2 regions of the Mitsuaria sp. CC2 genome follow, and region 1 is predicted to be linked to the other one. Evidence: predicted binding sites of a transcription regulator. Region 1 holds the regulator's gene; the other holds the start of a gene.
What was found. Region 1 encodes NrdR, which represses ribonucleotide reductase genes. Its sites were predicted from a motif close to CACNANATNTNGTG; they were not measured.

Region 1 (15,770 bases):
CAGGAAGTGGCGGAGGAGGGCATCCGCGTCAATGCGATCGCGCCGGGCGCCATCGCCACGGCGATCAACCGCGAGTCGGTGGAAGACGAGGCTGCCCGCAAGAAGATGCTGTCGCTCATCCCGTACGGCCGCATCGGCGCGCCCGAGGACGTCGCGGCCGCGGCACTCTGGCTGGCCAGCGATGCCTCGGACTACGTGGTGGGCACGACGCTGTTCATCGACGGCGGGATGAGCCTGTATCCGGAGTTCCGGGACGGAGGCTAGAGGCTGCGCTGCCTGAGCGGCGCTTGAGGCGCTTGAGGCCCTTGAGGCCCTTGAGGCCCTTGAGGCCTGGGCGGACGCTGCAAGTCCCTGAGGATGTGCTCGAGGTCCTTGAGCGCGGCGGCGGCCGTGCCATAGGGACTCGATCCGCCGCCCACGAGCGTCAGTTCGCCCATCAGGTCGGTGACGACGTGGACCGACTTCGCGCGTCCGTGGGCCCGTGCGAACGGATGATCCGGTCCGCACAGCGCGATGCCGACCGACGCCTCGCACGCGCCGGTCGATCGGTCGACGCGGCCGACGAGGCGCGGGACGACACCCTGCGCCTTCCAGCGGCGCACATCCGCCAGCGTCACGTGATCGATGCCCTGGCGCTCCATCGTCTGCACGTCGATGACGTCGCCGAAGGCCGCGCTGCACAGGATCGCGATCTTGCACGCGGTGTCCCAGCCGTGGGTATCGAGCGTCGGATCGGACTCCGCGACGCCCAGCCGCTGCGCTTCGGCGAGCGCGTCGGCGAAGTCGCACTCCCTGTCCATCATCTCGGACAGGATGATGTTGGTCGTGCCGGTCACGATGGCGGAGAGCGACGTCACCTCGCAGCCCGCCAGGTTGTACTGGACCAGGTCGACCGTCGGCATGGCCGATCCCGCGGCGCCGCTCACCTTGAGGGCCAGCCCCCGGCGGCTGGCTTCCGCGTGCAGGCCGGGGAAGTCGCGGACCAGCGCGCCCTTGGAGATCGCGATCACGTGCATCTGCCGGTGGAACGCTTGCCGGATGTAGCCGAGCGCCGCGCCGCCGGTGCGGAAGTCGGTCGGGCTCGCCTCGATCAGCAGGTCCGCCGGCACCTGCTCGATGAAGGTTTCACCGGTCAGACCCTGGGTGTAGCCGGCGCGGTCCGACAACGCTTCCAGACTCAGGCCCCCCTCGTCGATGAGTCCGGCGGAGGAGCCGCAGATGCCGACGACGCGCACATCCAGATCGAATTGCTGGCGATAGCGGGCTGCCCGGGCCGAGAGCAGTTCCGCCACCTTGCGGCCGATGCCGCCGAAGCCGGTGATCGCGATATGGAGTCGGGCCATGGGGAAATGCGCCGCGCGCGTAGGGAGGTGAGAAGGCAGCGTGGATTCTGCGTCATGCCGACGACAGGGCGTCGGCGTATCAGGCAAGCGTTCTGGAGAATCGTGCGAGACCGTTCCGCTGCCCGGCGGCAGAGTGATCCTTCTGTTGAAGACCAGGAGTGACCGCCATGCAGAGTGCCATCGTCCCCCGTCGCTCGGCCCGTCGCTGGCATCGCGCGATCGTGCCGCTCATCGTCGGGCTCATCCCGCTGTCGATGACGCAGACGCTCCACGCGGAATCGACGAATGCGCGTGCCGTCTCCCTGGAGCCCCAGCTCGCCGAGCACAACCGCGCCCGAGTCGTCGAGGCTTTCGACGCCTGGGCCAAGGGCGGCAACCGCTTCTTCGATGACCTGCTGTCGCCGTCGGTGCGCTGGACCATCCGTGGCAGTGGTCCTTACGCCGGGACCTATGTCGGTCTGGAGGACTTCGTCACCCGCGCGGTGCGTCCGTTCTCGTCGAGGCTGTCGACACCGGTCCGGCCAGTGGCCGTGCACCATGTCTTCGCGCAGGGCGACGACGTCGCCGTGCATTGGGACGGCGAGGCCCGGGCGCGCGACGGAAGGCCGTATCGCAACAGCTACGTCTGGATCTTCCGCATGAAGGACGGGCGCGTGTCGGAGGCCACCGCTTTCCTCGATCTGGTGCCCTACGAGGACGTCATCCGACGGGTGCCGTTGCCGACCCCCTCGCCTTGATCGTTGCGTTCACGTCGATGCTGTCGCCTTGCACAGCTCGAACACCAGCGCGCGCAGCCATTGGTGCCCCGGATCCTTGTCCTGGCGCGGATGCCACATCTGGGACACGGTGATGGGCGCTGTCGGCACGGGCAAGGGGAGCGCGCGCAGCGCGCCCTGAACCCGGTCGGGTGGGAAGAAGGAGGAGGGCACCAGCGCCACGAGGTCCGTCGCGGCCGCGATCGACAGCGCGGCGCGGAAGCTCGGCACGACGACCGCCACACGACGCACCAACCCGCGTGCCGCGAGCGCCTCGTCCACCGGGCCCGCGCGGCGGCCGCGACGCGAGGTCACGACGTGGGCGCAGGCCGCATAACGAGCCGCATAACCAGCCGCATGACCAGCCGCATGACGCGCTGTGCCGAGTTCAGGTTCATCGAGCAGCGCGTGGCCCACGCGCACCGCCGCGACGAAGTGATCGCGGTAAAGCGCCTGGATCCGGACCTCGGGACCGGACGCTCCGAGCACGCCGATGTCGAGGTCGATGAGGCCTTCACGCAGCGGGCGGACGTCCTTGTCCGGCTTGGGCGCGAAACGCAGGCACACGCCCGGCGCCTCCTCGGCCGCGCGGGCGACCAGCGCCGGTGCGAAGGACTCGATGAAACCGTCGTTCGCGCGCAGCGTGAAGGTCCGGTCGAGCTTGCGCAGGTCCCAACCCGCACCCGCCGGCTGCAGTACGGCGCGCGCGCCCTGGGCCAGTTCCCGGACCTGCTCGCGCAAGGCCAGCGCGTGCGGCGTGGGCACCATCGTGCGGCCCGCGCGCACGAGCAGCGGGTCGCCGGTGGCCTCGCGCAGCCGGGCCAGCGTGCGGCTCATCGCGGATTCGCTGAGCCGAAGGCGCTCGGCGGCCTTCGCCACGCTGCCCTCGGCGAGCAGCGCGTCCAGCGCGGTGAGCAGGTTGAGATCGATGTCGGCCATCGCGGCACGCTAGCACGCGCGCGAGCGGTGCGGATGGCGTCCCGTGCAGGAACTCCCTGCGCCCGGCGCGCTGGTCGCGTCGCCGGGCGGCTCCTATGCTGGACGCCACCGCCTGCCGAGTCGCCTCCCCGATGTCCGCCATCTTGCCTGCTTCGTCCGATTCCGATCCTGATGCCGACGGCGTGCCGCTGCCGCGACGTCACGCCGCGGTCGCCGCGCTGCTCGGCGCGATCGCGCTGGTCGTGCTGGACGGCGCGATCGCCAATGTCGCGCTGCCCAACATCGCGCAGACCCTGAACAGTTCGGCCGCCGACGCCATCTGGGTCGCGACGGCATATCAACTCGCGGTGGTGATGTTCCTGCTGCCCGCATCGGCCCTCGGCGAGCGCCTTGGCTATCGTCGCGTCTTCGTCGCGGGGGTGTCGCTCTTCATCGCGGCGTCGGCGCTGTGCGCGCTGGCACCGTCGCTGGGATGGCTGGTCGCGGGTCGCTGCCTGCAGGGCCTGGGCAGCGCGGCGGTGATGCCGCTCGGCCTGGCGCTGCTGCGCTTCACCTATCCGAAGCGGCTGCTCGGACAGGCCATCGCGTACAACGCGCTGGCCGTCGCGGGCGCGTCGGCGGCCGGCCCCGCCCTCGGCGCGGCGATCCTGTCGGTGGCCGGCTGGCCCTGGTTGTTCGCGGTGAACCTGCCGGTCGGCCTGCTGGTGTTGATCGCCGCCCGCGGACTGCCCGACACGCCCGGCACGCGGCGCCCGCTGGATGTCGTGAGCGTCGCGCTCAACGCGGGAATGTTCGCGGCCTTCGTGCTCGGCGGCGACCAGGTGCTGGCCAGGCCGCTGGCGGGCGGCGCGCTGCTCATCGCGGCGATCGCCTGCGGCGCAATGCTGGTCCGTCGTGAGTTGCCACGCGCGGCGCCGCTGATTCCCATCGACCTGCTGCGTTCGCCGTCGTTCCGGATGTCGATCATCGCGTCCGTGTGCTGCTTCACGGGGCAGATGGCGAGCTACGTCGCGCTGCCGTTCTACATGCATCACGTGCTGGGGCTGGGCGTGCTCGAAACCGGCCTGCTGATGACGCCCTGGCCGCTGGCGGTGATGCTGGCCGCGCCCCTGTCCGGCCGCCTGGCCGACCGCCTGCCGACGGCGTGGCTCTGCGCCGCGGGCGCCGCGTCTCTCGCCACCGGGCTCGCGCTCTGCGCGGTCTGGCCCCTGCACGAGGATCCGCGATGGCCGCTGATCGTCTTCACCGCGCTGGCGGGGTTGGGCTTCGGCTTCTTCCAGACGCCCAACAACCGCAACATGCTGCTGTCGGCGCCGAAGGAGCGCAGCGGGGCGGCCGGCGGCGCGCAAGGCGTGGCACGCCTCACCGGTCAGACGCTGGGCAGTCTGCTGATGGGCTTGCTGTTCACGTGGCGGCCCGCGTCACGCGCGTCGCACGCGGGGCTGGGGATGGCTGCGGGATTCGCGCTGGTCGCGGGACTGGTGAGCGTGTGGCGAGGGCGTGCGACTTAGCGGCGACGCGCTCTTATCTTGATCGAATCGATGTGATTCCTTGCCCCCGCATCGGCCGCACCAATGAAAAAGGCCGACGGCCCCCTTGCGGGAGCGACGTCGGCCTCGATCCGCGCGGAGATCAGCTGCCGCGCACAGCCTTGACCTCGACGGGACGCAGGTCGATCGCGGCACGGTCCAGCACGCCGTTGACGTACTTGTGGCCGTCCGTGCCGCCGAAGGACTTGGCCAGTTCGACGGCCTCGTTGATCGCGACCTTGTACGGGATGTCGATGCAGTTCTTCAGCTCGTACGCGCCGATCATCAGGATCGCGTGCTCGATCGGGGACAGCTCGGTCGTCTTGCGGTCCGCATGAACGGCCAACACGGCGTCCAGCGCGGCCGCTTCTTCGATCGCGCCGTTGAACAGCTTGTCGTAGTGACCGCGATCGGCCTTCTCGAAGCCTTCCTGCTCACGCGTGTGCGCGTCGATCACGCCCAGGTCGTCGCCGGTCACCAGCCACTGGTAGATGCCCTGCAGCGCGTGCTCGCGCGAGCGGCGGCGGGCCGACTTGGCCGGCGCCTTCTTGGCGGCCGGCTTGCCGCCCGGATTGCCGCCGCTCTTGGAAGCGGGCTTGCCGGCGGGAGAGTTGTCGTTCGTGTTCACTTGAGTTCTTTCAGCAGCTGTGCCATCTCGACGGCAACGGTCCCGGCATCGCGGCCCTTGTCTTCGGCCCGCGCCCAGGCCTGTTCCTCGTTCTCGACCGTCAGGATCGCATTGGCGATCGGCAAACGGTGGTCCAGCGTCAGGCGCGTCACGCCGGCACCGCTCTCGTTGGCGACCAGTTCGAAGTGGTAGGTCTCGCCGCGGATGATGCAGCCCAACGCGACCAGCGCGTCGAACTTGCCGCTCACCGCCATGGCTTGCAGCGCCACCGGCACTTCCAGCGCGCCCGGCACGGTCACGTGGCGGATGTCGGTCTCCTCAACGCCCAGCCGCGCCAGTTCGCCCAGGCAGGCCTTGGCCAGCGCCGTCGTCAGTTCATCGTTGAAGCGCGCCTGGACGATGCCGACGCGCAGGCCCCGTCCGTCGAGCCGGGTCGATTGACCCTTGTCAGATCCTTGCATGCGGTCCTCAGCAATTCTTGTCGTTGGCGCCCGCCTGGGCCGCCTGGAAGCCGGTGACCTCCAGTCCGTAGCCGGTCATGCTCGGCATGCGGCGCGGGCTGCCCAGCAGCTTCATCCGCTGCACGCCGAGTTCGCGCAGGATCTGCGCGCCCACGCCGTAGGTGCGCAGGTCCAGGGTCTGGCGCGTGTCTTCAGCAGCCTCCGGCTGCAGGCGCGCCAGCAGCGCTTCCGCGTCCTCGCCGCAGTTCAGCAGCACCGCGACGCCGGAACCCTCGCGCTGGATCGCCGCCAGCGCCTGGGGCAGCGGCCAGCTGTGGCCGCAACGGCCGGCGTCCAGCAGGTCCATCGCCGAGAACGGCTCGTGCACCCGCACCAGGACCTCCTGGTCGGGCTGCCACTGGCCCAGCACCAGCGCCATGTGCACGTTGTTCGAGCGGTCGCGGAAGATGTGGCAGTCGAAACGTCCCTCGCGCGTGTCCAGCGGACGCTGGGAGATGCGCTGCACGATCGATTCGTTGCGGCTGCGGTATTCGATCAGGTCGGCGATGGTGCCGATCTTCAGGCCGTGTTCCTTGGCGAAGATCTCCAGGTCCGGCAGACGGGCCATGGTGCCGTCGTCGTTCATGATCTCGCAGATCACGCCGGCGGGCGTCAGCCCGGCCATGCGCGACAGGTCGCAGCCGGCCTCGGTGTGGCCGGCGCGCATGAGCACGCCGCCGTCCTGCGCCTGCAGCGGGAAGATGTGGCCCGGCTGCACCAGGTCCGCCGCGACCGCGCCCTTGGCGACCGCGGCCTGCACGGTGCGCGCGCGGTCCGCCGCCGAGATGCCGGTCGTGACGCCGGTGGTCGCCTCGATCGACACGGTGAAGGCGGTGCCGTGCTTGGTGCCGTTGCGGGTGGCCATGGGCGGCAGCTGCAGCAGTTCGCAGCGCTCGCGGGTCAGGGTCAGGCAGATCAGGCCGCGGCCATGCTTGGCCATGAAATTGATCGCTTCCGGCGTGACGTGGTCGGCGGCGAGGACGAGGTCTCCCTCGTTCTCGCGGTCCTCTTCGTCGACGAGGATGACCATGCGGCCGGCCGCCAGCTCGGCGACCAGCTCGGGAATCGGTGAAATAGGCATGGGTGCGATTGTAGGCGGGGCGGCCCGCCTGTCCGGGGCGCGGGGTTCCTCGACGGGGTTCCTGGGCGGGGCTACGCGGCGATCGGCCGCAGGCGCAGACGCAGGTCGCCCCCGACGGACCGGCAATCGACCATCCGCAAGCGCGGCGCCCCGTCGAGCGCGGTGAGTCCGCCCAGGTCGACCATGCCGCGCCCTTCGCCCAGCAGCAGGGGCGCGACGTAGATCAGCAGTTCGTCGATCAGCCCGGCGCGCAGCAACGAGCCGTTGAGCTTGTAGCCGGCCTCGATGTGGAGCTCGTTGACCTGACGTCTGCCCAGGTCGCGGATCGCCGCGCCGAGGTCGACCTTGCCTCGGACCGGATCGGCGACGGAGACCAGTTCTGCCCCCCGGTCCACCAGCGCGGTGCCGCGCTCGCCCGGTTCGGCCAGGGCGTGATAGATCAGCAACTGCCCGGGCGGCGCCAGCAGCCGCGCCGCCGGCGACAGTTCCAGGCGCGAGTCGATCAGCACCCGCTGCGGCTGCAGCACGGTGTCGACGTCGCGGACGTCCAGGCGGGGATCGTCCTCGCGCGCGGTGCCGATGCCGGTCAGCACCGCGCCGGCACGGCGGCGCCAGACGTGACCGTCGCGGCGCGCCTCCGGGCCCGTGATCCACTGGCTGACGCCGTTCGAGAGCGCCGTCCGCCCGTCCAGCGAGGCCGCGATCTTCATCCGCACGAAGGGGCGACCGTGCTGCATCCGGGTCAGGAAGCCGATGTTGAGTTCTCGCGCCTCGACGGCGCTGGGGTGGTCGGTCGCGAGTACATCCGTCGCGATGCCGGCGGCGCGCATGCGCGCGAGCCCTTGGCCGGCGACCTGCGGATTGGGGTCGCCCAGCGCCGCGACCACCCGGCCGACGCCGGCCGCGATCAAGGCGTCGCAGCAGGGCGGCGTGCGGCCGTGGTGGGCGCAGGGCTCCAGGGTGACGTAGACGGTGGCGCCGCGCACATCCTGACCCCGGGCCTGGGCGTCGCGCAGGGCCATGATCTCGGCATGCGCCTGACCGGCCGCCTGCGTGTGCCCCTGGCCGAGCAGACGATCCTCACGGTCGACGATGACGCAGCCCACGCGCGGGTTCGGGTCGGTGAGGCCGATCGCGTCCTCGGCCAGGCGCAGGGCCTCGGCCATCCAATGGTCGTCGCGCGACATCGGCGCGTGGTCCGGGGCGTGGACATCGGCGTGGACATCGACGTGGACATCGACGTGGTGGGCGGGCGATCGGACTTCTTCCATGGCGGGGAGTCTAGCGGCGCGACCCCGGGGGAGTCTGGAGCAGGCCCGGGAGGGCCGGATCGTTGAGGGGAAGCAGGCTTTCGAGGGTGACGGACTGGAGGCGGCCGGTCCGGTCCGTCCATTGCACGCGCAGGCGCACGGGGCGCAGGGGCAGGATGACCGAGCCGGCATCGGGCGTGTCGCCATCGGCGCGGCCGAGCGCGTCGACGCTGAGCGCCGCACCGCCCGCGATGGAGAACGCGAGGTCCGGCCCTTCCCAGGTCAAGCCGGGGGAGGGGGCGTCCGGCTGCCAGCGCCAGCGCTCCAATTCGTTGCGGGCGAGGCGCAGCGCCTGGTCGTGGTGACGGGCTTCATCGGCGGCGATCCGCAGCCGGACCTGGAGCGTCATGAGGGCGATCGCGCCGATCGAGAGCAACACCAGGGCGACCAGGGCCTCGATGAGGGTGAATCCGCGGAGTGTCTTCATCGGTGCCTTCATCGGTTCGGTGTCCAGCCGCCCGGAACGGGCAGGAAACTCCCCATCTGCCGATGGATGCGATAGAGGACGCCGGCATCGTGGATGAGCTGGACCGAGCCGGCCTTGGTCACGGGGATCTCGCTGACCAGTGCCCCGCGCAGCGACGTCGGTTGATCCGCCGGCGGATGCCAATCCACGCCGTTGGCGGCGTAGATCACGCCCTGCGGGTGACCAGAGGCGAGCAGGTCCAGTCGGCCGTCGACCACCAGGACCAGCGGCGTGCCGTCGAGCGCCGGAGCCGGCCACTCGGTCAGACGGGCATCGCCGTCGACCCAGATCAGGCGGCGGCCGCGCGCCAGCGCCTGGGCCAGGGGGCCGCCGCAATCGTCGGTGCAGCGCAGGCGCGTGATGGCGGGTTGATCGCGGTAGCGAGCGGACGGATAACCGAAGACCCGGAGGAAGCTGCCCGGCCCTTCGACCAGCGCGGCCGGCGGCGGCAGGCGCAGCGCGCTGAGGAGCGCCAGCTGCTGGACGTTCTCCGTCACGCCGATCGGCCCGCCGGAGAGGTCGTCGCAGTCCGCGCGCCGGTCGCTGCAGCCGCGCACGATGAGCTTCAACTGCCCGATCCCGCCGGCATCGGCGAAGCGGATGCTGAACTGGGGTTGGGCCTCGCCGTCGGCGCGGGGGGCGGTGGTGGCGTCCCACGGCGTGCCGGCGGTGGCGGCGCAGCGGCAGGACCAACGCAGCGGGCCCGAGTTGGCGCAGGCCGGGATCGCAGGCGTTGCGGACGTCGGGGGCGGTGGGGTGGCGGCCGATCCGGAGGGCAGCGGCGGGGCGTGGTAATGACCGTCCGCGCCGATCAGGAGGAAGCGGCTGCGGAAGTCCGACGACACCGTGGCACCCGGTCCCGGTCCCGGTCGAAGCGACGCGGGTCGGCAGGCGTCGTCGATGGCGCCGCTGTTGAGCAGGGCGATGGCCCAGGCCATGCCCGACTCGGCGGCTTCGGAGGCCGCCGCCGCACGGAGATCATTGGCCGCCACCCGCTGCGCGGTCACCAGTTGCCTCGTCGCCCAGGCAGCGCCCAGCGCCAGCACACCCAGCAGCACCACGCACATGGTCAGGGTGGCGAGGCCGTGTTGCCGTCGCCGGATGAGTGGCGGGGTGAGTGGCGGGATGGGAGGACGAATGAGAGGGCGGAGGAGAGGCCGGTTCATGGGCAGTCTCCCGAGAGGGCGTCGTTGTGCAACTGACTGAGCAGTTCCAGGTGATGCCTGGCGCGTGCGTCATGCGTGGCCTCCGCATCGACCGCGACGGTCACCAGGCGCCTGGACAGTACCGACGGGCAGACGCTGTCCAGGGGATGGGCCCGGGCATCGACTCGCACCTCCAGCCTGTTCACGCGCAGCAGGTCGGGATCCGTCAGCGGCTGGTAACGACCGGCGATCAACTGGTCGATCCGGCCGTCGCTCAGCCGGAAGCCGGAGGTCTCCCGGACGCTGCCGGCACTCGGCGCGCTCCCGTCCCGGGCGAAGCTGTAGCTGACCCGCCGCCCCGCGTCCTCCACGGCGATCTCGGTGAAGGGGTTGCGGGCGGGGACATCCGTGTCGTCCTGCCAGACCCCGTCCTGCGCGCGGTCCCAGAACGCCGCGCGCCGCAGGTCCCGCAGGATGAGTTCGGCCGTGGCGCGCAGGTCCTGCTGAACCTGCAGCTCCAGCATGAGCCGGTGATGCTCCCCAAGCTGGATGCCCGCCATCGAGAAGGCCCCCGCGAGCAGCAGCAGGCTTACCGCCAGGCCGATCATGAACTCGACCAGGGTGAAACCTCGTTGTGTCATCGTTCGTGTCATCGTTGCGCCTCCTTCATTGCGGCCAGCAGACCGTGGCCTGCTCGACACCGTGGTCGTCAAAGCCGGTCGTGACGGTCGACCCGAGTTCGAGCCGGAGCGTCAACACCCGGCACCGCCGATCGCCGAGCTGATTGCCCTGCGCGACCGCCTCCACCTGATAACGCGTCGCATCGGCCTGGACGACGCGCAATCGATAGAGGCCGCTCCGCGTCGTCGCGGATTGCCCCAGATCCTCCAGGCGGTCGGCGTAGCGGGGATTGCGCGAGCGGAAACGTTCCTGGGCGAGCTGCATGGCCTGCAGCGCCTCGCGCGCCTCGGCGCGCCGGCCCTTCATGACCTGCTCGCGGAATCCGGGCAGGGTCAGCGCCGCCAGTACGGACACGATCGCCAGCACGGTGAGCAGTTCGATCAGGGAAAAGCCTTGCGTCTTCATGCGCACCTCGGCAGGCGGCCCAGCGCGCCGTCGGGCGTGCAGCTGCGCACGCGGCCGGTGATGCTGACGATGTGGCGGACCGAGCCGATGCCGGTCATGCGGACCTCGATCGTGCCGCTCACCGACACCGTGCCCTGGCGGCCGCTGAACAGCATCGACGGCACGTTGGACACGATGTCCGCCTGGCCCCGGCTGCTCCGCCAGCGCATCTGCTTGATGGCCTGTGCGCCGCCGTCGCAGACGGGGGGCGCGTCCAGCCGGCAGTCGCAACTGGGGGCGGGCGCGGTGGCGGACGAGCTCGTGGGGCCCGGCGTGCCGGAGGCGACGGCACCCGTGTGCAGCACGTAGCAACGGCCACTGCCGCTGACGGCGGACACGTCGCCGCCGAAGCGCAGGATCACATTGCGCGCGCGCTGGATCGCTTCGCTGCGGGCAAGCTGGAGGTCGCCGAGGACCGCCTGCGCGGCGTTCGCGAGCCGCTGGCGCCAGACCCAGTCGCGCAGGTCGGGCGCGGCGAGCATGGCCGCGAACGCGACAAGCGCGAGGCTGACCAGAACCTCGATGAGGCTGATGCCGCGGGAGGCGGGTGCCGATGCGGCACGGCCGCGGGACGGGGAAGCTGAGGGTGACAAGGACGATCTCCCGAAGAGTTGCTGAGAACTCTAGGGAGATGGCCTGCGTTGCGCTTCGCCTTCAGGAGGGAAGCGCCGACCCGCTGAAGGGGGCCGGCTTTTGGGGGAGAAACCGGGGAGAACTCCGGCAGAAACAAGGGCGTTGGGGGATAGGCCTGAAATGCCCGTGAAGGCCGCGTGATCCCGGATCACGCGATGGCGAACTCGGATCGACGAACGCAGGCGTCGTGACGCTCAGATGTCGCGGATCAACTGCCGGAACTCGTCGACATCCTCGAACGAGCGGTACACCGAGGCGAAGCGCACGTACGCGACCTTGTCGATCCGCTTGAGCTCGCGCATCACGTGTTCGCCCAGCTTGGTCGACGGGATCTCGCGCACGCCCGTGCTGAGCAGCTTCTCCTGGATGCGCTCCAGCGCCGCGTCGATCTGCTCGATGCTCACCGGCCGCTTGCGCAGCGCCAGCGTCATCGACGCGCGCAGCTTGCCCATGTCGAACTCGGCGCGCGTGCCGTCCTTCTTCACGACCATGGGCAGCGCGATGTCCGCGCGCTCGTAGGTCGTGAAGCGCTTGTCACAGGACTGGCAGCGACGGCGGCGACGCACCACGTCGCCTTCGTCGGACTCCCGGGTCTCCGACACCTGCGTGTCGCCGTGACCGCAGAACGGGCATCGCATGCGCCGCGGACTCCGCTCAGCGGTAGACCGGGAACTGACGCGTCAGTTCGGCCACCTGTTCGCGCACGCGGGCCAGGTTGGCCTCGTCGTGCGGGTTGTCCAGCACGTCGGCGATCAGGTGGGCGGTCTTGCGGACCTGCTCCTCCTTGAAGCCGCGCGTGGTCATCGCCGGGGTGCCCAGACGGACGCCGCTGGTCACCATCGGCTTCTGCGGGTCGTTCGGGATGCCGTTCTTGTTGCAGGTCATGTGGGCGGCGCCCAGGATGGCCTCGGCTTCCTTGCCGGTCAGGTTCTTCGGACGCAGGTCCACCAGCATCACGTGGCTCTGCGTGCCGCCGGAGACGATGCGCAGGCCGCGCTCGATCAGCGTGTCGGCCAGCACCTTGGCGTTGGCCACGACCTGCTGCTGGTAGGCCTTGAACTCGGGCGTCAGCGCTTCCTTGAAAGCCACCGCCTTGCCGGCGATCACGTGCATCAGCGGGCCGCCCTGGATGCCGGGGAAGATCGCCGAATTGATCTTCTTGGCGATCGCCTCGTCGTTGGTCAGGATGATGCCGCCGCGCGGTCCGCGCAGGCTCTTGTGCGTCGTCGAGGTGACGACGTCGGCATGCGGCAGCGGGTTCGGGTAGACGCCCGCGGCGATCAGGCCGGCGTAGTGCGCCATGTCGACCATGAAGTAGGCGCCGATCTCCTTGGCGATCCTGCCGAAGCGCTCGAAGTCGATGTGCAGCGAGTACGCCGAGGCGCCCGCGATGATCAGCTTGGGCTTCTTCTCGCGCGCCAGCGCTTCCATCGCGTCGTAGTCGATGGCTTCCTGGGCGTCCAGGCCGTACGAGATGACATTGAACCACTTGCCGCTCATGTTCAGCGCCATGCCGTGGGTCAGGTGACCGCCTTCGGCCAGGCTCATGCCCATGATGGTGTCGCCGGGCTGCAGCAGCGCGAAGAACACGCCCTGGTTGGCCTGCGAGCCGCTGTTGGGCTGCACGTTCGCGAACTCGGCGCCGTAGATCTGCTTCAGGCGGTCGATCGCCAGCTGCTCGACGATGTCCACGTACTCGCAGCCGCCGTAGTAGCGCTTGCCGGGATAGCCCTCGGCGTATTTGTTGGTCAGCTGGCTGCCCTGGGCTTCCATCACCGCCGGAGAGGTGTAGTTCTCCGAGGCGATCAGCTCGATGTGGTCCTCCTGGCGCCGGGTCTCCTGCTGGATGGCGGCGAAGACTTCGGCATCGACGTTGGCGAGGGTCTGTTGGGTGCGGTCAAACATGATGATGTCGGCTCAAGGGTTGGCGCCGCCCGCCCGGCAGCGCATCGGCGCGATCGCGCGTCGGAAACGACGGCGAGGCGGCGACGGATGACGGAACGACGGCGGCCCAGGCGAACGGCACGGACAGCCGGGGTCGTCCCCGGCCGTTCGCGCTTCCCGGTGGTGGCCCACCTCGGGCGACGCCTGTGCGGAGACAGGATCGTCTCCGGGCAGGGCGCCCTGATCGCCAGTTGCGCGAAGTCCGCAGTGTAGCCGCACCGGCTCGGGGCGCCGGCCATCCCGTGACATTGTTCCCACGGTGGTGGGGCGAAGGCTTCGCCCAATGAAGAACGGGTTCCGATGGGAACCCGTTGTCGAAGGCGCACGAAAGGCGCGAGATCGGTGCGGAGGGCCCGGTCAGCGCATCACGGCGGTCATCGCGACCTGTTCGCCGGTCGAGGCCGGCGCGGACGCCGGCTCGCGGATCGGACGCGGCGCCGACGGGCTGATGTTGCGGCCCTGAGCGACGGCTTTCAGCAGGTCCTGTTCGGCCAGCACGCGGGAGGCATAACCGGTGTCGTCGGGCAGGTTGGCCGCGCCGACGTAGCGGCGCAGGCCTTCCTCGAGGTTGCCGGCGCGCTGGATGCATTCCTTCAGCACCTGCACGCCCACCCGCAGGTTGGTGACGGGGTCGAAGGCGGCGAAGTTGCCGCCGAAGGCCTCGTACTTGTCGTCATGCACGCGCGTCATCACCTGCATCAGGCCCTGGGCGCCGACGGCGCTCTGGGCGAAGGGGTTGAATCCGGATTCGATCGCCATGATGGACAGGATCAGCGTCGGCTCGACGCGGGCGCGCTGGCCCACATCCCAGGCTTCCTTGACCAGGCGGCTGACCGGCTCCGGCGCGACGCGGTAGCGCCGGGCCAGGTAGTTGGCCACCAGCGCCTGCTGACGGGTGAGCTCCTTCGGATCGACCGCGGTGGCGCGGCTGATCGCGTCGGGCTCGGCCATCAGGGCGAGCACGTCCCCGGAGGCTTCGACGCGCGCTTCGTGGCGGGCGTTGAGCCATCCCAGCACCTGGCCTTCGAGCTGCTGGCGCAGGTCGGCCTGGCTGGCGAAGACCAGCCCGACGGCGACGACGGCGAAGCCCACCAGGGCGAGCGTGTTGTGGCTGACGACCAGGAGGCCCTGGCCGATGTCCTTGACGAAAAGCACCAGGGCGGCTTGCGCCTGGCGGGGCAGGGATAGCAGGTCTGAACGCGCTGTCATGCGACTCCTTTCTCCGACCACACCCGGCGTCCGTCTGGCGAGCCGCTCGCAGCGTTCACTCGCCGGACAGCCACCTGGGGGTGGTGATAATGGGCCGGCTCGGGCGTCGTCGACGGCACGGAGGGCTCTCAGAGGGCTCCGGGCTCTTGATGCGACAGACGGGCGATCCAGCGTCCATTGGCAGCACACCGGTTTTGCGTCCCACAGCAAAGACCGGGATAACCCTGGGGTCAGGGCAGGGCGCGATTTTATGGATCAAAAATAACCCGTCAACCGTATGGGCCTTGTTCTTAACTACTTTGGGTTATGAAGTACCGAGATCTGCGTGACTTTATGGGCGCTTTGGAAGCCATGGGCGAGCTGCGCCGCGTGGCCGAGCCGGTGTCGCCGGTGCTCGAGATGACGGCCGTGAGCGACCTCGTGCTCAAGGCGGAAGGGCCGGCGCTGCTGTTCGAGCAGCCGACCGGACATCGCATGCCGGTGCTGGCCAACCTGTTCGGCACCCCGAGACGGGTGGCCCTGGGCATGGGGGCCGAGTCGACCACCCAGTTGAGGGAGGTCGGCCAGCTGCTGGCGACGCTCAAGGAGCCGGAGCCGCCGCGCGGCCTGCGCGACGTGGGCAAGCTGGCGCAGATGGGCAAGGCGCTGTGGGACATGAAGCCGTCGCTGGTGAAGCGGCCGGCCTGCCAGGAGCAGGTGATCGAGGGCGACGACGTCGACCTGAAGCGCCTGCCTATCCAGACCTGCTGGCCCGGCGACGTCGGCCCGCTGCTGACCTGGGGGCTGGTGGTGACGCGGGGACCGCAGAAGATCGCGAACCCGCGGCTGCGTCAGAACCTCGGTATCTATAGACAGCAGCTGATCGGCAAGCGTCAGCTGATCATGCGCTGGCTGGCGCATCGGGGCGGTGCCCTGGATTTCCGCGACTTCGGCATCGCGAACCCGGGACAGCCGTTCCCCATCGCCGTGGCGCTGGGCGCTGATCCCGCGACCACGCTGGGTGCGGTCACGCCGGTGCCCGACACGCTGTCCGAGTACCAGTTCGCCGGCCTGCTGCGCGGTTCGAGGACCGAAGTCGCCGATACGAATGTCGGCGAGGCCGGCCGCATGCTGCAGGTGCCGGCGACGGCGGAGATCGTGCTCGAAGGCCATATCCCGCCGGC
Region 2 (15,770 bases), on a different contig from region 1:
CGATGAAAAAAGGGCTCCGTGTGGAGCCCTTTGTCTTACATCGGGAACCCGCCGCCTCCGCCGCCCATGAGGTTCTTGAGGCCGCCCATCTTCTTCATCATCTTCATCAGGCCGCCGCCCTTCATCTTCTTCATCATCCCCTGCATCTGGTCGAACTGGTTGAGCAGGCGGTTGACTTCCTGGATGTGGACGCCCGCGCCCGCGGCGATGCGGCGCTTGCGGCTGGCCTTGGACTTGCCGTCCATCAGCAGCGCCGGCTGGCGGCGCTCCTTGGCGGTCATGGCGTTGAGGATGCCTTCCATGCGCTTCATGTCGCGCTCGGCCTTGTCCATGTCGGGCTGGCCGGCCTTGGCGGTCATCTGCGTGGGCAGCTTGTCCATCAGCCCGGACAGCCCGCCCATCTTCTTCATCTGCGAGATCTGCGCGAGGAAGTCGTTCAGGTCGAATCCGTCGCCGGACTTGAGCTTCTCGGCCAGCTTCTGCGCCGCCTCGACGTCCACGCCCTTCTGGACTTCCTCGACCAGCGCGACGATGTCGCCCATGCCGAGCACGCGACCCGCGTGACGCTCGGCGTCGAAGACCTCCAGGCCGTCGATCTTCTCCGACACACCCGCGAACTTGATCGGCGCGCCGGTGATCTGCTTGACCGACAGCGCCGCGCCGCCGCGCGAGTCACCGTCCAGCTTGGTCAGCACGATGCCGGTCAGCGGCAGCGCTTCCTTGAAGGCTTTTGCGGTGTTGATCGCATCCTGACCCTGCATCGCGTCGACGACGAACAGCGTCTCCACCGGCTTGAGCGTCGCATGCAGGTCGCGGATCTCGGCCATCAGCGCTTCGTCGATCGCCAGGCGGCCGGCCGTGTCGACCAGCAGCACGTCGAAGAAGTGGCGTTTCGCATGGTCGAGCGCGGCCAGCGCGATGTCGTGCGGCTTCTGGTCCGGCGCCGAGGGGAACCATTCGGCGCCCGCCTGCTTCGTCACCGTCTTGAGCTGTTCGATCGCGGCGGGGCGGTACACGTCCGCGGAAACCGTCAGCACCTTCTTCTTGCGCTTCTCGGTCAGGTGCTTGGCCAGCTTGGCGGTCGTGGTCGTCTTGCCGGCGCCCTGCAGGCCGGCCATCAGGATGATGGCGGGCGGCTGCGCGGCGAGGTTGATGTCGGCGACGCCGTCGCCCATGGTCGCGGCCAGTTCCTTGTGGACGATGGAGACCAGCACCTGGCCCGGGTTCAGCGAGGCCGCCACCTCCTGGCCCAGCGCCTTCTCCTTCACGCGGGCGACGAAGTCGCGCACCACGGGCAGCGCGACGTCCGCCTCCAGCAGCGCCATGCGGACCTCGCGCATCATGTCCTGCACATTGGACTCAGTGATGCGGGCTTGGCCCCGCATGGTCTTGACGAGCCGGCTCAGTCGATCGGTCAGGGTGGATGCCATCGTTTCGGCCCCGCGCAAGCGGGCGCGCCTCATTACACTTTGAGGATGATTTTATCGTCCGCCTCCGCCGAGCCCAGCGGCCTGCTCCTCGCCGCCCTCAGCGCCGCCGGGGGCCTGGCCTATGCCGCCGCCGCCGTCTTCGCCCACCGCCGCCCCCGCACCTGGCGCGCGGTGCTGGTCCTGGCCTGGCTGCTGCATCTGGCCGCGCTGGTCGTGGACATCGGCGGCATCGGCGCCGCGCCGGTCAACGGCGGACATGCGGCGCGCTTCGGATTCGCGCCCTCGCTGTCGATGACGATCTGGCTCATGATCGGCGTCTACCTCGTCGAAAGCCGCTTCCTGCCGCTGCCGTCCGCGCAGCGGCTGCTCAGCGTGCTGGGGCTGGCCGTCATGCTGGTGGCCTGGGCCTTCCCCGGCGAGTACCGGCCCCAGGCCGGATCGCCGCTGGCGCCGTTGCACTGGGCCATGGGGCTGGCGTCCTACGGCCTGTGCGGCGTCGCGGTGATGCACGCGGTGATGCTCAACCGCGCCGAACGCCAGATGCGGTCGCAGAAGGGGCAGGGCGCGCCCGCCTTCGGCACGCCGCTGCTGCGGCTCGAGCGCCTGACCTTCCAGTTCGTCGGCGCCGGCGTCGTCGTGCTGTCGATTGCGCTGCTGCTCGGGGTCGCCTTCACGCCGGAATGGCGCTGGGACCACAAGACGCTGTTCGCGGTGCTCGGCTGGATCGTGCTGACGGGATTGCTCACCGGGCGCCGCGTGTTCGGCTGGCGCGGCAAGCGGGCCACGCGCTGGCTGTACTTCGGCGCCGCGCTGCTGCTGCTGTCCTATGCCGGGTCGCGCTTCGTGCTCGAAGTCGTCCTGCAGCGCGCGCCGCTCTGATCGCAGATCGCCCTGTCATGTCCTGCCCCTCGATCCCTTCGATGGCTCTTCCTACCGCTCTTTGGACCGTCCTTCCGGCGGCCTCATCGTGATCAAGCTGCTGTTCTGGATCATCCTGCTGGCGGTGGTCGCCTTCATGCTCGGCTTCAAGCGCGGGCGGCCGGCCTCGCGGGACGACCGTGCCTCAGCACCGCCTGCACCGGCGGCATCGCCGGTGCCGCCGTCCGCGCGTGAACTCGAATCCATGGTGAGCTGCGCCGAGTGCGGCACCCACCTGCCGGCCGGCGAGGCCTTGCCCGGTCGCGGGGGCCAGTTCTGCAGCGCGTCCCATCGCGCGGCCCACGAAGCCCGCCTGGACGCGGCCGCCACGGCGCGCGCCCGCGACGGCGCCTCCGGATCCTGAGCGCCGGAGCACGCATGGCCAACAACGAGGCCCGCGGCGCCATCAGCGCCAGCACCATCCAGCGGCTGTACCGCGCCTTCATGGGCGCACGCGCCGCGCTCGGTCTGGCCTTGCTGGCCACGCAGTCGCTGGCCGGCCTGATGGGCGCGCGGCCGACGGGCTGGGTCGCGCTCCTCGCACTGGTCTATGGCGTGCAGACGGTGCTCGCGTGGCTGCTGCCGCGCTGGTTCGGCGGCGGCGAGGCGCCGCCCAAGGATCGCGCCGGCCTGAGCGCGCGCCAGTTCCTGGTCAGCATCGGCGCCGACTTCGTCCTCTTCACGGGCTTGCAATTGCAGGACCCGGGCGGCCCCTACGGCGCGTTGTTCTTCATGCCGGCGCTGATGGCCGGCGCCCTGCTGCCGCGCCTGCGGGCGCTGGGCTGCGCGGCGCTGCCGAGCCTGATGCTGCTGACGCTCTCCGGCTGGGCCGTGATCAGCGAGCGCGATGGCGCGCTGCGCATCAGCCAGGCGGGCCTGCTGGGCTGCGGCCTGTTCGTCGTCACCTTGCTGTCCAACGAGATCGCTTCCCGCCTCGCCCGCGAGGAGCGCGCCGCGCGCGGCAGCCTCGAGTACGCGCGCCAACAGGCCGACCTGAACCGTCTCGTCATCGAGGAGATGGAAGAGGGCGTCCTCGTCGCGGACCGCCGCGGACTGGTGCGCACCGCCAATCCGGCCGCGCGCGCGCTGCTGGCCGAAGGCGCCGCGCTGCGGTCGGGCGCGTTCCGGCTCGATACGACGCCGGCCTGGAAGCCCTTGCTGCGCGCCATCGAGAAGGCCTTCGGCGGTGAGCAGTGGCCCGAGTCCGGCCGCGACCTGTTGCTGGAGTTCGGCCGCGGCAAGCAGCGCTCGCTGCGCGTGCGGATGCGCTTCACTCAGCGGCCGGTCGACGGCGACGACCTCTGCGTGCTGTTCCTCGAGGACAACCGGATGCTGGAGGCGCGCAACCGCCAGGAGAAGCTGGCGGCGATGGGGCGTGTCTCGGCCGGCATCGCGCACGAGATCCGCAATCCGCTGACGGCGATCGCGCAGGCCAACGCGCTGATGGCGGAGGACCTCGCCGACGACCCGCGGCTGGAGCCGCTGACGCGGATGGTGACGTCCAACGTCGAACGCCTCAAGCGCCTGGTCGACGACGTGATGGAGGTGGCGCCGGGTATCGCGCCGGTGTCGCTGACGCTGGCCGTCGCCCCGTTGGTGCGCGAGTACTGCGCCGACTGGGCCCTCACGCAGCGCCTGCCCGAGGGCGATGCCAGCCCGCTGCGCATCGAGATCTGGCGCGACGGGCTGCTCGTGAGCTTCGAACCCGAACATCTGCGTCGCGTGCTGATCAACCTGCTGGACAACGGGCTGCGACATGCGCGGCCCGGCCCCGGTGCCCTGCGCGTGCAGGTGGCCGAGTCCGATGAATGGGTGCGTCTGTCGGTCTTCAGCCGCGCCGAGGCCATTCCGCCGGAAGTCGAGCGGCATCTGTTCGAACCCTTCTTCTCGACGCGCAGTCGCGGGTCCGGCCTCGGCCTGTACATTTGCCGCGAGCTGTGCGAACGCTACGGCGCCCGCATCAGCTACCACCGCCATGCCGCGCCCTCCGGCGGCCCGGCGGATGCCGAAGCCAACGAATTCCGCGTGCTGCTGCCGCGCCCGGTGACGCCGGCCGGCGTGCTGGCCTCGATCCCGTCCGCGGGACCCGACACCTTATTCCCCGATACCGAACTCCATGAGCGCTGATCCCCGCCTGCTGGTCGTCGACGACGAGCCCGACCTGCGCACCCTCTACGAGATGACGCTGCTGCGCGAAGGCTTCACGCTGGACAGCGCGGGCACCGTCGAGGACGCGCTGGAGCTGCTCGGTTCGCGCCGCTACGACGCCGTCATCACCGACATGCGGCTGCCCGACGGCACCGGGCTGGACATCCTGCGCTGGCTCGAGCAGCAGGGCCGCAGCGAACGCGCGCTCGTGATCACCGCCTACGGCTCGGCCGAGAACGCCGTCGAGGCGCTCAAGGCCGGTGCCTACGACTACCTGACCAAGCCGGTCGACCTGCGCCAGTTCCGCATGGTGGTCGCGTCCGCGCTCGGACGCGCGCCCAAGGCCGAAGGCACCGTGCCCCGGCCGTTCTCGTCGGCGCCGCCGGTGTCGACGGTGTCGCCCACGGTCGCCGCGCCGCCGGCCCGCCCGGTCGCCGCGGCCCCTGCTGCGGTCGAACCCGTGGACGACGCGTTCGCGCCGACGGCGCCCGGCACCTTCGACGTCCTGCCCCCGACGGACACGCCCAGGTCGGGCGCGCCCGAACGGCGCAAGGCGCCGCGTCCCGCGCCGCCGCTGACCGGCTCGACCTCGGCGCTCGCCCGCCTGGTCGGCGACTCGGCGCCGATGCGGCAGGTGCGCGAGCTGATCGAGAAGGTCGCGCGCAGCATGGCGCCCGTGCTGATCAACGGCGAGTCCGGCACCGGCAAGGAACTGGTCGCGCGGGCGATCCATGACGTCAGCGCGCGCCGTCCTCAGCCCTTCATCGCGGTCAACTGCGGCGCGATTCCGGAGCAGCTGCTGGAAGCCGAGTTCTTCGGTTATCGCAAGGGCGCGTTCACCGGCGCGAGCGAGGACCGCGAGGGCTTCTTCCAGGCCGCGCAGGGCGGCACGCTCTTCCTCGACGAAATCGGCGACCTGCCGATCGCGATGCAGTCCAAGCTGCTGCGCGCGCTGCAGGAGCGTTCGGTGCGTCCGGTCGGCGCGGTGGCCGAGGTCCCGGTCAACGTGCGCCTGCTCAGCGCCACGCACAAGGACCTGACCGCGGAGGTCGCGGGCGGCCGCTTCCGGCAGGACTTGTATTACCGGCTCAACGTCATCCAGATCCGTGTCCCGCCGCTGCGCGAGCGCATGGAGGACCTGGCGCCGATCAGCGCCCGGATCCTGCTGCGCATCGCCGCGGACGCGGGCGTGGAACCGGTGCCGGTGCTGACCCCGGCGGCGCTGGCGACGCTGTCGCGTTACAGCTTCCCCGGCAACGTGCGCGAACTCGAGAATCTGCTGCATCGCGCGTTGGCGCTGTCCAGCGGCGACGGCATCGACCTGGCCGACCTCGGACTGCCCGACAGCGTGCTGGGCCTGGACGATGCGCCCGCCGATGCCGCCTTCGGCGCCGAGGCGTCGCTCCTGACCGCGACCCTGCCCGCCGAGACCGCGGGTGGCGCGCCGCTGCCGTCCGATCTCGCGGCCTACCTGGACGAGGTCGAGAAGCAGATCCTGCTGCGCGCCCTCGAGCGTCATCGCAACAACCGTACGGCGGCCGGCGCGAGCTTGGGACTGTCGCTGCGGCAGATGCGTTACCGGATGGCCCGCCTGGCCATCTCGATCGGCGGCGACGAGTCCTGACGGGGCAGTCTTCTGCGCGCATTGCGACCATGACCCCACCGCCAGTGGCGGCTAGGGGGTGGTCCTGATCGGGACTTGTCCTACCCCCCGGGGACACCCCGCGAAGTCGTCATCGGATTGCCATCGTCGCAAGCGCAGCAACCATGGGCGTTCGCAGCACATTCGCGCCGCCAGACCGCGTGGATCCTCGCGATCCGGACACGATGCGCGAATCCATCGGGGATGTGCGGGGTCAGGCCTTCCGGCTAGACCAGCGGGTCCCCCACGTCAAGCGGGTGGGGCACTAGCGGTAGTTCCTTGAAGGTCGGGGAGCCACTAGATATAGTGTTTTGCATGCTATCCTGCTGACTTCGCAAACACGGCGATGAATGCTCCATCAGAAGTCTTGTCCGCGGTGCCGGCCCCTCAGCCGGAGGCGCGGAATCACCAAGCCGAGGCGCATCTTCAGCATCGCGAGCACCACCTGACCCCCTGATGTTTGGCCCTTCGGAAAAGCCGGGCCGGGCGCAGCTTTTTTTGTTTTCAGACCAGAACGAGGAACCCATGCAGACAGTCGCCGCCACACCGACCGCTGAAAAGGGCCTGGCGCAGACTCCGCGCGAGTCCGCCGCCGCTTCGGCCAGCTTCCCGCAGCACCAGATCATCCGCCGCAACGGCGCGGTGGTGCATTTCGAGCCCAGCAAGGTGGCGGTGGCGATGATGAAGGCGTTCCTCGCGGTGCACGGCACCAGCGGCGCCGCCTCCGCCAGCGTGCGCGAGACCGTCGACGCGCTGACCGACTCCGTGACCCGCGGCCTGCTGCGGTCGCGTCCGGCCGGCGGCACTTTCCATATCGAGGACGTGCAGGACCACGTCGAGCTGGCGCTGATGCGCGGCGGCCATCATGAAGTGGCGCGCGCGTACGTGCTGTACCGCGAGCGCCGCACGCAGGAGCGTGCCCGCCAGGGCGAACAGCAGCAGGCCGCCGTGCTGGAGTCCGGCATCTCGGTGACCGAGAACGGCGTGCGCGTCCCCCTCGACCTGAACAAGCTGGCCGCGCTGATCGCGTCGAGCTGCGAGAACCTGGGCGCCGACGTGAAGCCGGATCCGATCCTGGCCGAGACCAAGCGCAACCTGTACGACGGCGTGCCGATCGACGAGGTCTACAAGGCCGCCATCCTGGCCGCCCGCACGCTGATCGAGAAGGATCCCGGCTACACGCGCGCCACCGCGCGTCTGCTGATGCACACGATCCGCCGCGAGATCCTGGGCGAGGAAGCGACGCAGGCCGAGATGGCCACCAAGTACGCCGACTATTTCCCGGGCTTCATCAAGAAGGGCGTGCAGGCCGAGCTGCTCGACGAGAAGCTGCAGCAGTACGACCTGGCCAGGCTGGGCGCCGCGCTGAAGGCCGAACGCGACCTGCAGTTCGACTACCTGGGCCTGCAGACGCTGTTCGACCGCTACTTCCTGCACGTCGACGGTACCCGCATCGAACTGCCTCAGGCCTTCTTCATGCGCGTCGCGATGGGCCTGGCCCTGGGCGAGATCGACCGCGAAGCCCGTGCCATCGAGTTCTACGAAGTCCTGTCGACCTTCGACTTCATGAGCTCCACGCCGACGCTGTTCAACGCCGGCACGCGCCGCTCGCAGCTGTCGAGCTGCTACCTGACGACGGTGGCCGACGACCTGGACGGCATCTATGAAGCGCTGAAGGAAAACGCGCTGCTGTCGAAGTTCGCCGGCGGCCTGGGCAACGACTGGACCCCGGTCCGCGCGCTCGGTTCGCACATCAAGGGCACGAACGGCAAGTCGCAAGGCGTCGTCCCGTTCCTGAAGGTGGTGAATGACACGGCCGTCGCCGTGAACCAGGGCGGCAAGCGCAAGGGCGCCGTCTGCGCGTATCTGGAGACCTGGCATCTGGACATCGAGGAATTCCTCGAGCTGCGCAAGAACACCGGCGACGACCGCCGCCGCACCCACGACATGAACACGGCGAACTGGATTCCCGACCTGTTCATGAAGCGCGTCATCGAAGGCGGCGACTGGACGCTGTTCAGCCCGTCCACCTGCCCGGACCTGCACGACCTGTTCGGCAAGGCCTTCCAGACCGCCTATGAGGCGTACGAAGCCAAGGTCGACCGCGGCGAGCTCAAGCTCTACAAGCGCATGCCGGCCCGCGACCTGTGGCGCAAGATGCTGACGATGCTGTTCGAGACCGGCCATCCCTGGATCACCTTCAAGGACGCCTGCAACGTGCGCTCGCCGCAGCAGCATGTCGGTGTCGTGCACTCGTCCAACCTGTGCACCGAGATCACGCTGAACACCAACGACAACGAGATCGCGGTCTGCAACCTGGGCTCGGTCAACCTGGCGCAGCACGTCAAGGACGGCCAGATCGACCAGGAGAAGCTGAAGAAGACGGTGTCGACGGCGATGCGCATGCTCGACAACGTCATCGACATCAACTACTACGCGGTCAAGAAGGCACGCGACTCGAACCTGCGCCACCGTCCGGTGGGCCTGGGCATCATGGGCTTCCAGGACGCGCTGTACCAGCTGCGCGTGCCTTACGCCTCCGACGCCGCGGTGGAGTTCGCCGACCGTTCGATGGAAGCCGTCTGCTACCACGCCTACTGGGCCTCGACCGAACTGGCCGCCGAACGCGGCCGCTACAGCAGCTATCGCGGTTCGCTGTGGGATCGCGGCATCCTGCCGATCGACTCGCTGGACCTGCTGGCCGAAGCCCGCGGCGGCTTCGTCGACGTGGACCGCTCGTCGACGCTGGACTGGGACGCGCTGCGCGCCAAGATCGCCCGCGACGGCATGCGCAACAGCAACTGCGTGGCGATCGCGCCGACCGCGACGATCTCCAACATCATCGGCGTCGACGCGTCGATCGAGCCCTGCTTCGGCAACCTGTCGGTGAAATCCAACCTGTCGGGCGAGTTCACCGTGGTGAACGAGCACCTGGTCCGCGATCTCAAGAAGCTGGGCCTGTGGGACGACGTGATGGTCATGGACCTCAAGCACTTCGACGGCTCGCTGCGCCGCATCGACCGCGTGCCGGAGGAGCTCAAGCAGCTCTACGCGACCGCGTTCGAAGTCGACACCGTGTGGCTGGTCGAAGCCGCCGCGCGCCGCCAGAAGTGGATCGACCAGGCGCAGAGCCTGAACATCTACATGGCCGGCGCGTCGGGCAAGCGCCTGGACGACACCTACAAGCTGGCGTGGCAGCGCGGTCTGAAGACGACCTACTACCTCCGCACGATGGGCGCGACGCACGCCGAGAAGAGCACCGTGCAGAACGCCGGTCAGCTCAACGCGGTGAGCAGCGGCGCCGGCGGTTTGAGCGCGGCGCCTGCCGCGGTCGCACCGATTTCCGTCGCGCCGGTCGCAGCGGTGGCCGCATCGACCGCGCCTGATCTGGGCAGCGCGACGCCGGCGACCGACGTCACGTTCTGCGCGATCGACGACCCCGGTTGCGAGGCCTGCCAGTAAATCGAAACAGGAGGTGTCGACGTCACGCGTCGACACCTCCGACGCTCGCGATGCGAGTGTTCATCGATGTTTGCGGCGATCGGCGGTTTTCTCCGCGACGCCCGCAAGCGATCGATGAACGCTTGAAACGACGCCCCGCCGCGCTCATCAGGAGGCGCGCCGCACACGGTCCCGCGCAGCGAATGCGATGCGGACCAGCAACAGCGAAGCGGCGTCAAAGTCAAGAAGTCCTTTGTGTTTGAACACAACACTCCGATAATCCGCGACCATAGGAAGACCACCATGCTGGTTTGGGAAGAAGACCGTAAACCCTCGAGCAACGCGCCGCAGTCGGGCGCATCGAACCACGCAGCGACGCAGCCCGTCGCGCGTGATGTCGCCGCCGCCGCGACGGCCTCGGTGTCCTCTTCTGAATCGTCGACCGCCGATGCCAGCGAGCGCCGTGTGAACGTCGCCGACAAGCGCATCATCAACGGCCAGACCGACGTCAACCAGCTGGTCCCGTTCAAGTACAAGTGGGCGTGGGAGAAGTACCTCGCCACCTGCGCGAATCACTGGATGCCGCAGGAAGTGAACATGTCGCGCGACATCGCGCTGTGGAAGGACCCGAACGGCCTGACCGAAGACGAGCGTCGCGTGATCAAGCGCAATCTCGGCTTTTTCGTCACCGCCGATTCGCTGGCCGCCAACAACATCGTGCTGGGCACCTACCGCCACATCACGGCGCCCGAAGCCCGCCAGTTCCTGCTGCGCCAGGCCTTCGAGGAAGCGATCCACACGCACGCGTACCAGTACATCGTCGAGTCGCTGGGCCTGGACGAGAGCGAGATCTTCAACGCCTATCACGAGGTGAAGTCGATCCGCGACAAGGACGAATTCCTGATCCCGTTCATCGACGCGATCATGGATCCGAACTTCGTCACCGGCACGCCCGAGAACGACCAGACGCTGCTGAAGTCGCTGATCGTCTTCGCGTGCCTGATGGAAGGCCTGTTCTTCTACGTCGGCTTCACGCAGATCCTGGCGCTGGGCCGCCAGAACAAGATGACCGGCGCGGCAGAGCAGTACCAGTACATCCTGCGCGACGAGTCGATGCACTGCAACTTCGGCATCGACCTGATCAACCAGATCAAGCTCGAGAACCCGCACCTGTGGACGCCTGAATTCCGCGCGGAGATCAAGGCGCTGTTCCAGAAGGCCGTGGAGCTCGAGTACCGCTACGCCGAGGACACCATGCCGCGCGGCGTGCTGGGTCTGAACGCGGCCATGTTCAAGGGTTACCTGCGCTACATCGCGAACCGCCGTGCGACGCAGATCGGCCTGGAAGCGCTCTTCCCGAACGAAGAGAACCCCTTCCCGTGGATGAGCGAAATGATCGACCTGAAGAAGGAACGCAACTTCTTCGAGACGAGAGTGATCGAATACCAATCGGGCGGCGCCCTGTCCTGGGACTGAGTCCCGGTGCGGAGCGACCCTCGAGCATTGTTTGTTGAAGAAGAGATCAAGATTGGCGATGCACCCTGAGACCGACGCAGAAGCGGCTCAAGCGCATCGCACCCCGATTCACCGCACCGCGGAGCGCAACTCCCGCGCGTCGTGGGCGGTGAATACCTGCACCGGCATCAACCGGTTGATGACGGGCAGGGCTATTTCCACTTGATCAAGGAGAACTGAAATGGCAACTGCGAAGAAGGCCGCTCCGGCCAAGAAGGCCGCCCCCGCGAAGAAGGCGGCTGTGAAGAAGGCTCCGGCCGCGAAGAAGGCCGCTCCGGCCAAGAAGGCTCCGGCCGCCAAGAAGGCCGCTCCGGCCAAGAAGGCTGCTGCGCCGGCGAAGAAGGTCGCTGCGAAGAAGGCAGCTCCTGCGAAGAAGGCCGCTCCGGCCAAGAAGGCGGCTGCTGCGAAGAAGGCGGCTCCGGCGAAGAAGGTTGCAGTGAAGAAGGCTGCACCGGCGAAGAAGGTCGCTGCCGCCAAGAAGGCTGCTCCGGCCAAGAAGGTCTCCGCCGCCAAGAAGCCGCCGGTCAAGGCGACTGCCAAGGCTGCGAAGCCCGCCGCCAAGAAGGCTGCTGCGCCGAAGAAGGCTGCTGCGCCCAAGAAGGCCGCTGCCAAGGCTGCCCCCAAGGCCGCCGCGAAGCCTGCTGCGAAGCCGGCCGCCAAGAAGGCTGCTGCGCCGAAGAAGGCTGCCGCCAAGCCTGCCGCTGCCCCTGCCGCGAAGCCTGCCGCCAAGCCTGCCGCTGCCCCTGCCGCGAAGCCTGCCGCTGCGCCGGCTCCTGCCGCGAAGACCGCGCTGAGCCCCCAAGCCGCGTGGCCCTTCCCGACCGGCAACAAGCCCTGAGCTTGAATGATGACCGGGCCTTCGGGTCCGGTCCTCTCCCAACCCGGCGCAGGCCGGGTTTTTTCTTTTGGGCTCGGCGCAAGCCGGGTTGTTTCTTTCCGGGCTACGGGTAGAACAGCTCGACCGAGTAGCCGCTGATCTTCTGCGCGCCGCTGTCGAAGACCACCTGCAGCTGCTGGTCGGTGCCCGACGGCAGCGCCGCGCGGCCGGCCTGCATCTCGGTCGGCGACAGCATGCGACGAACGACGAGCACGCCGCTCGCGTCGGTGAGGCTCAGGTCCACCCACGGCTGCGCGACTTCCCAGTTGCTGCGATTGCGCAGGCTGATGCTGAAGCGGTAGTGGTTGCCCGCGCCGGCCGGATTCAGGCTGCTGCTCTCGACGCTGAGCGCCTCGATGTGCTGCCAGGGCTTGATCTCCTGGCCCAGCGCCTGAGCGACCGAGACCAGCATCGGCTTGGCCTGCGGGTACTGCGCCGCGATCGCCTCGCGCGCGTGCCAGAGCAGCTGCGCCATCAGGCCGAGTGCCAACACCGTCGTCGCGCTGCCGAGCGCGAGGCGCACGCCCGGACGGCTCCAGCGGCGGGCCTCTTCGGCCTGGCGCATGAAACTCGGCAACTGGTCCGGCATCACACTTGGCGAGCCTTGGGCGGAGGCCGCGTCGGCCATCGCCGCGCGCGCGGCCATCAACTCGGACTCGGCGGCAAGCACCGTCATCGTCGTCTCAGGACTTTCGCCCGGAGCGCGTTCACTCGTCTTGCGTCTGAACGGATTCCACGAGCGACCCGGCGGCCTGGCGGCCTTCGCCTCTTTCCTGGCTTCCTTCTTCGCGGCCTTCTTGGCCAGCTTCGCCGCCTTGGCGTTGCGCTTGCCGTCGGCGATCGTGTCCTCGTCCGCGACCATCAGCGAGGAGGTGGGCTCCGGCGCCGGCTCGCGGTCCGGCGTCAACTCGTTCGCGCGCAGCTGCGCGGCCGTCGCAGGGCTGAGTGCGAGCGTCACGTCCGGACGCTCGTCGTCATCGATCATCGGCGGCGGCAGCTCGTCTTCCTCGAAGCGCATGCCGCGAGGCTCGGGCAGATGCTCGCGAGGGTCGGGAGCGGCCGGTGCGGGAGCATCGAGGAAGGGTTCGCGGCGCTCTTCGAACGACGGCTCGTCGAAGCGCGATGCGGGTGCGGGGAAGCGGGCGTCGACGATGCTGTCCGGCGCCTCGCGATCGGGGCCGCGATCGGGCAGGCGATCGGGCGCGCGTTCCGGCAGGCGATCCGGCACGCGTCGCGGCGGCGCGAAGGGATTCAGCGACTCGTCGTCGGCCGTCATCCAGCCGCTGTCGCGCGGTGGCTGATGGTGATGCGGCGGCGGCTCCGGCGCGAAGATCGGAGGCGGCGCGAAGACCGGCGCCGGTGTCGGTGCCGGCGGCAGCGGCGCGGGCTCGGCCGGCGCGCTCAGCGGCGGCCACGGCGGCGGACTGTCGCGTTCGAGGTCGAACAGCTGCTCGCGCGCGTCGAAGACCTCGGCGCAACGGCCGCAGCGGACCCAGCCTTCGGAGACGCGCAGCTGGTCCTGCACCACCCGGAAGATGGTGCCGCAGGTCGTGCAGCGGGTCGCGAGATTCATGGACGCGATGATGCCACGAAGCAGGGTCAGTCCTTGCCGCGAACACCCCCAGGTTGACACTCGGTCACCGGGTGGGCGGAGGCGGAGAACTGTCTGTTCATCGGGGATGGCGGGCCGGTGGGGCGGTCGATCGGAGACGGTGCGACCGTCAGGCCGCGCGTCGTGCGGTCATGAGGATCCAGCCGTCCTCGCTGTCCGCGACCTCGAGCTGGACATGCGGCGCATAGGCCGCTTTCAGCTCGTCAGCCTGACGCTCGAGGATGCCGGCCAGCACCAGGTGCGCGCCGGGGCGAAGGTGGTTGCACAGCAGCGGTGCGAGCAGCTTCAGCGGCGTCGCCAGGATGTTGGCCAGCACGACCGGGTATTCGCCGCGGGCGGCGTCGGGCATCGCGGCGTTCAGCGTCACGCCGTTGTCCTTGGCGTTCCGGGTCGAGGCGATGAGCGCTGCCGGGTCGATGTCGACCGCGTCGATGGCCTTCGCACCGAACAGGCCCGCGGCGATCGCGAGGATGCCCGAGCCGCAGCCGTAGTCGAGCACGCGGTCCCAGCCCGCCGCCTCGGCGCCGTGGCCGGCGATCCAGCGCAGGCACATGCGCGTCGTCGGATGCGTGCCGGTGCCGAAGGCCAGGCCCGGGTCCAGCCGCATGATCTGCTTGGCCTGCGCGGGCGCCTCGTGCCACGACGGCACGATCCAGAACGCCGGCGTGATCTCGACCGGCGCGAACTGCGATTGCGTCAATCGCACCCAGTCCTGTTGCGCGATCGTCTGGATGGACTGGACATGCACGTCCTCGGCCCAGTCCTGCGCGAGCAGCAGGGTCGCAGCCTCGGTGGCTTCCTCTTCGGTGGCGAACAGCGCCTTCACCACCGATCGGTCCCAGCCCGCGCGAGGCGCCGGCATGCCCGGTTCGCCGAACAGCGCGCGCTCGGCGGGCGTGTCGGCGTCGGCGTCCTCGACAGACACGGCCAGCGACTCCACCTCCATCAGCGCATCGCTGACGGTCTCCACGTCCTCTTCGCGGCAGATGAGCACGAGCTCGTGCAGCAGGGGATCGTTGGCGTGGTCTTCGCTCACTTCGCTCACTTCGCTCATGGCGGCTCCGGGACTTCAATGGACTTCGGAAATGGAGAAGCCCTCAAGGCGGACTCTCGTCCGCGCCTGAGGGCCTCGATATTGTCGCTTAGCGCGAGATCAACGCTTGTGCGCCGCCATCCACTGTTCGAGATAGTGGATGTCGGTGCCGCCTTCGATGAACTTCGCATCGGCCATCAGCTCGCGGTGCAGCGGGATGTTGGTCTGGATGCCCTCGATCACCGTCTCCGACAGCGCGATGCGCATGCGCGCCAGCGCCTGCTCGCGGGTATCGCCGTGGACGATGATCTTGCCGATCATCGAGTCGTAGTTCGGCGGCACGAAGTAGTTGGTGTACGCATGCGAGTCCACGCGCACGCCGGGACCGCCCGGCGGGTGCCACATGGTGATGCGGCCCGGCGACGGGATGAACTTGACCGGATCTTCCGCGTTGATGCGGCATTCGATCGAGTGGCCGCGCATCGTGATGTTGCGCTGCGTGAAGGGCAGCTTCTCGCCAGCGGCGATGCGGATCTGCATCTGCACGATGTCGATGCCGGTCACCAGTTCGGTCACCGGGTGCTCGACCTGCACGCGGGTGTTCATCTCGATGAAGTAGAACTCGCCGTCCTCGTACAGGAACTCGAAGGTGCCCGCACCGCGGTAGCCCATCTTCTTGCAGGCGGCGGCGCAGCGGTCGCCGACGCGTTCGATCAGGCGGCGCGGGATGCCCGGCGCCGGCGCTTCCTCGATGATCTTCTGGTGGCGGCGCTGCATCGAGCAGTCGCGTTCGCCCAGCCAGACGGCGTTCTTCTGCCCGTCGGCCAGCACCTGGATCTCCACGTGACGCGGATGCTCCAGGAACTTCTCCATGTAGACCTGCGGATTGCCGAAGGCGGCGCCCGCCTCGGCCTTGGTCATTTGCACCGCGTTGACCAGGGCGGCTTCGGTGTGGACGACACGCATGCCGCGTCCGCCGCCGCCGCCGGCCGCCTTGATGATCACCGGATAGCCGATGGCGCGGGCGATGCGGACGATCTCCTTCGGGTCGTCCGGCAGGGCGCCCTCGGAGCCCGGCACGCAGGGCACGCCGGCCTTGATCATGGCCTGCTTGGCCGAGACCTTGTCGCCCATGGTCCGGATGTTCTCCGGGG

Region 2: a site for NrdR is predicted at 6,434-6,447, ahead of PV762_RS10335 (ribonucleoside-diphosphate reductase subunit alpha). Genes of this name have one in related genera too.

The regions. Positions count from the first base shown of each region.
Region 1 covers NZ_JARVXN010000009.1:93,336-109,105, forward strand. The annotation lists gene PV762_RS05660 (SDR family oxidoreductase) at 1-264, shown strand, start outside; gene PV762_RS05665 (homoserine dehydrogenase) at 261-1,343, opposite strand; gene PV762_RS05670 (nuclear transport factor 2 family protein) at 1,511-2,080, shown strand; gene PV762_RS05675 (LysR family transcriptional regulator) at 2,090-3,037, opposite strand; gene PV762_RS05680 (MFS transporter) at 3,169-4,548, shown strand; gene nusB (transcription antitermination factor NusB) at 4,670-5,194, opposite strand; gene ribH (6,7-dimethyl-8-ribityllumazine synthase) at 5,191-5,655, opposite strand; gene ribBA (bifunctional 3,4-dihydroxy-2-butanone-4-phosphate synthase/GTP cyclohydrolase II) at 5,663-6,775, opposite strand; gene ribD (bifunctional diaminohydroxyphosphoribosylaminopyrimidine deaminase/5-amino-6-(5-phosphoribosylamino)uracil reductase RibD) at 6,847-7,962, opposite strand; gene PV762_RS05705 (type IV pilus modification PilV family protein) at 8,057-8,512, opposite strand; gene PV762_RS05710 (hypothetical protein) at 8,521-9,618, opposite strand; gene PV762_RS05715 (PilW family protein) at 9,714-10,337, opposite strand; gene PV762_RS05720 (type IV pilin protein) at 10,363-10,782, opposite strand; gene PV762_RS05725 (pilus assembly FimT family protein) at 10,779-11,414, opposite strand; gene nrdR (transcriptional regulator NrdR) at 11,649-12,092, opposite strand; gene glyA (serine hydroxymethyltransferase) at 12,109-13,359, opposite strand; gene PV762_RS05740 (transglycosylase SLT domain-containing protein) at 13,756-14,607, opposite strand; gene PV762_RS05745 (UbiD family decarboxylase domain-containing protein) at 14,914-15,770, shown strand, end outside.
Region 2 covers NZ_JARVXN010000014.1:123,050-138,819, reverse strand. The annotation lists gene ffh (signal recognition particle protein) at 36-1,430, opposite strand; gene PV762_RS10355 (cytochrome C assembly family protein) at 1,476-2,309, shown strand; gene PV762_RS10350 (PP0621 family protein) at 2,371-2,712, shown strand; gene PV762_RS10345 (sensor histidine kinase) at 2,727-4,475, shown strand; gene PV762_RS10340 (sigma-54-dependent transcriptional regulator) at 4,465-6,120, shown strand; gene PV762_RS10335 (ribonucleoside-diphosphate reductase subunit alpha) at 6,664-9,600, shown strand; gene PV762_RS10330 (ribonucleotide-diphosphate reductase subunit beta) at 9,883-11,055, shown strand; gene PV762_RS10325 (histone) at 11,276-11,932, shown strand; gene PV762_RS10320 (zinc-ribbon and DUF3426 domain-containing protein) at 12,036-13,544, opposite strand; gene prmA (50S ribosomal protein L11 methyltransferase) at 13,693-14,589, opposite strand; gene accC (acetyl-CoA carboxylase biotin carboxylase subunit) at 14,737-15,770, opposite strand, start outside.